DNA from 2 places in the Agromyces marinus genome. Region 2 is predicted to be linked to the other one. Evidence: predicted binding sites of a transcription regulator. Region 2 holds the regulator's gene; the other holds the start of a gene.

Region 1 (3,408 bases), 780 kb from region 2:
CGGACCCAACTGCGGCCGCTCGGGCAGCAACGCGATGCTCTCGTACACGATCCGCAGGTCGTCGCTGATCTCGTCGGGCACACCGGCCTCGATCATCGCCCTGAGCCGTTCGCGCGGGTCGGCGATCGCGTCGGCGATGCGTCGGCGCCGCTCGTAGAACTCCTCGACCACCCCGTCGACGGCGGCGAGCAGCAGGTCGTCGAAGGTCGGGAAGTAGTACAGGACGCTGCCTGCGCTGACCTCCGCCTCGGCCGCGACCGCGCGCACGTTCGCCTGCAGGATGCCTCGCCTGCCGGCGACGCGGCGCAGCGCCGCGACGAGTTCGTCGCGGCGCTGCGCGTGCCGGGTGGACTGCTTCACGTGCGGCCTTCCTCGGTCACTCCGCTTCGATCGGTTCCGCGAGCCGCTCGTACTGCCGCGGGTCACGGCGCCTGATCACCAGTCCCCACACGATACCGACGATGAACAGGATCGGCGTGGGCAGGAGGAGGATCAGGTTCGCGACCGGGTCCAGTCCGGTCACGAACTCGAAGTTGAACACGATCAGCAGGAAGCCCGTGATCAGGCCCGCCGCGCCGAGCACCGGCGCGATGACGACGCGGAACAGGCCGTGGCCGCGTCGGTCTCGCGCGAAGAACCCGATCACGGCGATCGCCGCGACCGACTGCGCGAACACGAGGCCCGCGACACCGGTCCCGTAGGCCCAGATGCCGAGCTGGAGGATCGGGTCGGCTCCCGCCGCCCACGCGATCAGGATCGCCACGACCGCGATGCCGGCGAGGAGGGTGCTGGCCACATAGGGTGCGCGGCTCGTCGGGTGGGTGCGCGCCAGCGGCGCGGGGAGGAGTCGCTCGCGCGAGAGCGAGAACACGTACCGGCTCGACGCGTTGTGGAACGCGAGCAGGCAGGCGAAGAAGCTCGTCACGACGAGGATCTGGAGCACCGTCGCGGTCCAGGCACCCAGGTACTGGTCGCCCGCGATGAACATCATCTCGGTGAAGTCGTCGGTCGCTGCCAGCTCGAGCACGCCCTGGGCGCCGAACGCGACGGTGAGCACCCAGAACGTGAACGCGTAGAACACGGCGAGGAAGCCGACGGCGATGTAGGTGGCGATCGGAACGGTGCGTGCCGGGTCCTTGGCCTCCTCGGAGTAGATCGCTGTGCCCTCGAAGCCGATGTAGGCACCGAAACCGATCACGAACAGGACCGCGACACCGGGCGCGAGGAACACGTGCTCGGGGGCGAACGGCGCCGCGCTCCAGGGCTCGGGACCGCCGCCGATCAGCACCGCGATCGAGAGCACGAGCAGGATGCCGACCTCGGCCGTCAGGAGCACCGCGAGCACCTTCGCGCCGACGTCGACCTTGCGGTACCCGAGGAACGCCACGAAGCCGGCGGCCACGAGCGACCAGATCGGCCAGGGCAGGTCGAGCCCGAACAGGCTCGTGAACGTCAGCGAGGCGAAGAACCCGAGGAAGCCGTAGAAGCTGATGGAGAGCGCGATGTACGCGAAGACGGTCACGAGGGCGGTGCCGATGCCTGCGGGCTTGCCGAGGCCCCTCGAGGCGTACGCGTAGAACGCTCCGGTGTTGCGGACGTGACGCGACATCGCGGTGAAGCCGACCGCGAAGAGGATCAGGACGACGCCGCAGACCAGGATGGCACCGGCCGCACCGATTCCGCCGAGGCGCAACGTGGTCGGCGCGGCGCTCGCCACGACCGTCAGCGGTGCGGCCGCCGAGACGACGAAGAAGACGATGTCCCACACCCGCAGCCGGCCGCGGGCGAGCTGTCCGGCACCCGATCCCGGGGGCTCGGATGTCGGCGCGCCCGGCCCGCCGGGCGGGATCGTGTCGTGAGTCTGTTGCGTCATTGCAGGTTCTCCTCGCCGTGCATCGATGCTCGGGATCGGGGTCTCGAGTGGTCTGAACATGCATTCAAGACTGGAAGCAAGGCCCTGTCAAGCATGTATTCTGGGGCATGAGCAAAATCTGAACGCTCGTTCGAAAACATTGGAGTCGAAGATGACGACCACGCCACCTGCGGCCCAGCGAGCGCGCGACCTCGGCGTCCCGTTCGACGGCACCCCCGGTCGCTGGAATGCGATCACCGACGTCCCCGGAGTCCAGGTCGGGTACACCACGATCGTCGACGGCGCCCCCGGCGAGGCGTCGGTCGCACGGACCGGGGTGACGGCCATCCTGCCCAGGGGGCGCGAGGGCGTCGGCGTGCCCTGCGCCGCCGGCATCCACTCGCTCAACGGGAACGGCGAACTGACCGGCCGGAGCTGGATCGAGGAGTCCGGGTCGCTGACCCTGCCGATCGGCATCACGAACAGCCACGCGGTCGGCGCCGTGCACGCGGGCATCGACGAATGGACCCAGGCCGCCCACCCGGAACTCGCCGCCGAATGGCTGCTCCCCGTCGTCGGCGAGACGTGGGACGGCTACCTGAACCAGATCAACGCCCGCCACGTGCGCCCCGAGCACGCGATCGCCGCGATCGAGTCGGCCGCGACCGGCCCGGTGACCGAGGGCAACGTCGGCGGCGGGACCGGCATGAACTGCTACGGCTTCAAGGGCGGGTCGGGCACCGCATCGCGCGTCGTCGTCTACGGCGAGCGCGAGCACACCGTCGGCGTGTTCCTCCAGGCGAACTTCGGCAGCCGGAACGAACTGCGCCTCGCCGGCCGGCCGCTCGGTCGCGAGTCGGCGGCGCCGAACCCCTACGAGGATGCCGCGTGGTTCGTGCGTGACGGCGAACGAGCGCGCGTGCGGGGCGGGTCGGGCAGCGTCATCGGCATCGTGATCACCGACGCCCCGCTGCTCCCGGGCCAGTGCGAGGCCCTCGCCCGCCGCGTGCCCCTGGGCCTGGCGCGCACCGGCACGAGCGGCAGCCACTTCTCGGGCGACATCTTCCTGGCTTGCTCGACCGCGAACGCGGGCGCGTTCACGTCGAGCATGCCGGTCACGCCGGTCGGCGACCAGCCGTACGAATCGGCCGAGTTCGTGCCGTGGGGCCGCATCGACCCGTTCTTCGAGGCCGTCGTCCAGGCGACCGAGGAGGCCGTCGCGAACGTGCTCGTCGCCGCGCGCGACATGGTCGGCCGCGACGGCCACGCGAACGTCGCGCTCCCGCACCACGAGGTCTGCGCGGCGTTCGCGACGAGCTGACGCGCGCGACCGGGCCGCGGTGAGGCGGCCGGTACACTCCCGTCGTGAGCGACTTCCGATCCCGTGACGACGCGACGACCACCACGAACGCGCGCCGCGCCTGGGTCCTCGGCGGCGGGTTGCTGCTCGCATCGACCGTCGTCGGGTCGGTCGCGGCTCCCGCACTGTGGGGCGTTCCCGGATCCGGGTTCGCGGGGCCGGCGCTGTTCTCGATCGCCCTGCTCGTCTTCGCGTT
Region 2 (3,408 bases):
GCGACGTCCCGACCGGGCTCGACGCCGCGACGACCGAGGCGCTCGCGGCGAAGACCCTCGTCGCGGGCGTGGTCGACGGGCACAACATCTGGCGGGGCGACCTCGCGCACGCCTTCGCGCTCGCCGATTCGCTGCGCGAGCTGTCGGGCGCGGTGGCCGTGTCGACCTCGACCTCGCTGCTGCACGTTCCGCACGACGTCGACGACGAGACCGCGCTCGACGCCCGGCTGGCGAGCTGGCTGGCGTTCGCCGACCAGAAGGTCGCGCAGGTGGCTGTGCTCGCCCGCGGCCTCGCCGAGGGGCGCGACGCGATCGCGGACGAGCTCGCCGCGGCATCCGCTGCCCTGGTGGACCGCGCCGGCGCACCCGGCGTGCAGGTTCCCGCCGTGCGCGACCGGCTCGACGCGCTCGGCGCGTCGGCGTTCGCGCGCGTCGACTACGACACCCGCGTCGCCGCCCAGGACGACCTCGCGCTGCCGGCGCTGCCGACCACGACGATCGGGTCGTTCCCGCAGACCGCCGACATCCGTCGCGCGCGAGCCCGCCTGGTCGCGGGCGAGCTCACCGACGCCGAGTACCGCGAGCTCATGCGGGAGGAGATCGCCCGGGTCATCCGCCTCCAGGAGGACCTGGGCCTGGACGTGCTCGTGCACGGCGAACCCGAGCGCAACGACATGGTGCAGTACTTCGCCGAACTGCTCGACGGGTTCGCGGTCACGCAGCACGGCTGGGTGCAGTCCTACGGTTCGCGATGCACGCGCCCGTCGATCCTGTGGGGCGACGTCTCCCGCCCGGCGGCCATGACCGTCGACTGGTCGACCTACGCGCAGTCGCTCTCCGACAAGCCCGTCAAGGGCATGCTCACGGGCCCCGTGACGATCCTCGCGTGGTCGTTCGTGCGCGACGACCAGCCGCTCGGCGACACCGCCCGGCAGGTCGCGCTCGCGCTGCGCGACGAGATCGGCGACCTCGAGCGGGCCGGCATCCGCATCATCCAGGTCGACGAGCCCGCGCTGCGCGAGCTGCTGCCGCTCAAGCGCGCCGACCAGCCCGCCTACCTCGACTGGTCGGTCGGTTCGTTCCGCCTCGCGACCGCGGGGGCGGCGCCGGCCACCCAGGTGCACACCCACCTGTGCTACTCGGAGTTCGGCGTCGTCATCGACGCGATCCGCGCGCTCGACGCCGACGTCACCTCGATCGAGGCGGCGCGCAGCCGCATGGAGGTCGTCGGCGACCTCGCCGCGAGCGGCTTCGACCACGGCGTCGGACCCGGCCTCTACGACATCCACTCGCCGCGCGTTCCGAGCGTCGAGGAGGTGCGGGCGCTGCTCGAGACCGCCGTCGCCGGCGTTCCGGCCGGCCGGCTCTGGGTGAACCCGGACTGCGGCCTGAAGACGCGCGGCTACGACGAGACCGTCGCGTCGCTGGCCAACATCGTCGCCGCGACCCGTGCCGTGCGCGAGGGCGTGACCGTCGGGGCCTGATCGGCCCGGTCGGCCCGGGTCGCCCTGATCCACGAGAGCGGATGCCGCGGCGCGAGCCGTGGCATCCGCTCTCGCCCGTCTCCCGCCCGCGCGGCGAGGCGGTTCGCGCGCGTCAGACCGTGCGGAGGACCGCGACGACCTTGCCGAGCACCTCGGCGTGGTCGCCGAGGATCGGCTCGAACGCCGTGTTGCGGGGGAGCAGCCAGGTGTGGCCGTCGCGCTGGCGGAATACCTTGACGGTCGCCTCGCCGTCGAGCATGGCTGCGACGATCTCGCCGTTCTCGGCGGTGGGCTGCGACCGCACCACGACCCAGTCGCCGTCGCAGATCGCCGCATCGACCATCGAGTCGCCGACGACCTTGAGGATGAACAGCTCGCCCTTGCCCACGAGCTGGCGCGGGAGCGGGAAGACCTCCTCGACCTGCTGCTCGGCCGTGATCGGGATGCCGGCGGCGATGCGCCCGACGAGCGGGACCATGGCCGCGTCGCCGACCGGTGCGGGATCGGCGGCGCCTGCCGGGCGTTCGGTGCCGGGCACGTCGATGAGGATCTCGAGCGCGCGCGGCCGGTTCGGATCGCGTCGGAGGTAGCCGGACAGCTCGAGCTGGTTGAGCTGGTGCGTGACGCTCGAGAGGGAGGAGAGCCCGACGGCGTCGCCGATCTCGCGCATGCTCGGCGGGTAGCCGCGATCGGCCACCGAGGAGCGGATGGCGTCGAGGATCGCGAGCTGCTTGGCGCTCAGCGTCTTGCGCCGACGGGACCGGCCGCCCGTGCCGCGCGCCTGGTCGATGTCGGTGCTCACGGGCCTCGCCTCCGGTTCGGCGTTCGGATGTCGGTGGTCGGTGTTCGACTGTCGTCGGACATTCGAAACTGTATCCGCCTCGCACGCGCACGACAAACATCCGTTCGAGTGTGTCGCGGAAACGGCGGCGGGAATCCCACCTCCCGACGCTTGCGGGTTCGAATGTTCGAAGATATATTCGGAACACAGGTTCGCATCCGGCCTTCCCGGCCGAAGGCCGGATGCGAGACCGACTCGGATCGGGCGGTGTCTCGGGAGGTGCGCAGATGAGTGCAGTGGTGATCAGGGCTGCCGGAGCGATGTCGGTGATGCCCGGCTTCCCGTCGCAGTCGCGTTCGCCGAAGCGTCGCCTCCGGTTGACGCGGCGTGGGCGCGCGGTGTTCACGACCCTGGCGGCGCTGCCGCTCGTGGCGGGCGTGCTCACGGGGGCACTGGCCTCCGGCGGCGCGGTCGCCGGCATCGACGACGGGCGTGCGCCCGCCGTGCTCGAGACGTTCGAGGTCGGCGCGGGCGACACCCTGTGGGCCATCGCCGAGTCGATCGCGCCGTCCGCCGATCCGCGCGACGTGATCTACGAGATCATGCGACTGAACGGTCTGCGCGACGCGGTCGTGCAGCCCGGCCAGCAACTCGTGCTTCCCGCCGCTCCGTGAGTGCGGACCCCGCCGAAACAGGCGCAACCGCGCGGATAGCATTGATCGGTGACGAGTCTCGACGATCTGCCCATCCGTGACGACCTGCGTGGCAAGGCGCCGTACGGTGCGCCGCAGAAGCACGTGCCGGTCGCGTTGAACGTCAACGAGAACACGCATCCGATCCCGGAGGACGTGGCGCACGACATCGTCGCGCGCGTCGCTGCGGCGATCATCGGCCTGAACCGGTACCCCGACCGGGAGTTCACCGATCTGCGCACGGCGCTCGCGGACTACCTCGGCCACGACCTCGCCCCCGAGCACATCTGGGCGGCCAACGGCTCGAACGAGGTCCTCCAGCACGTGCTGCAGGCGTTCGGCGGTCCGGGGCGGACCGCGCTCGGCTTCGGTCCGACCTACTCGATGTACGGGCTCATCGCCGACGGCACGGGCACCGCGTGGATCGCGGCGGACCGCGACGCCGACTTCG

The links. Region 2 encodes LexA, which represses DNA repair genes until DNA is damaged. Its sites were predicted from a motif close to TCGAACANNTGTTCGA; they were not measured.
Region 1: the regulator LexA is predicted to act here: its motif matches at 1,961-1,976, upstream of DSM26151_RS02415 (DmpA family aminopeptidase).

The regions. Positions count from the first base shown of each region.
Region 1 is NZ_CP087879.1:497,507-500,914, reverse strand. It holds gene DSM26151_RS02425 (TetR/AcrR family transcriptional regulator) at 1-360, opposite strand, end outside; gene DSM26151_RS02420 (APC family permease) at 377-1,873, opposite strand; gene DSM26151_RS02415 (DmpA family aminopeptidase) at 2,025-3,173, shown strand; gene DSM26151_RS02410 (hypothetical protein) at 3,218-3,408, shown strand, end outside.
Region 2 is NZ_CP087879.1:1,274,072-1,277,479, forward strand. It holds gene metE (5-methyltetrahydropteroyltriglutamate--homocysteine S-methyltransferase) at 1-1,484, shown strand, start outside; gene lexA (transcriptional repressor LexA) at 1,597-2,274, opposite strand; gene DSM26151_RS06015 (LysM peptidoglycan-binding domain-containing protein) at 2,553-2,939, shown strand; gene DSM26151_RS06020 (histidinol-phosphate transaminase) at 2,988-3,408, shown strand, end outside.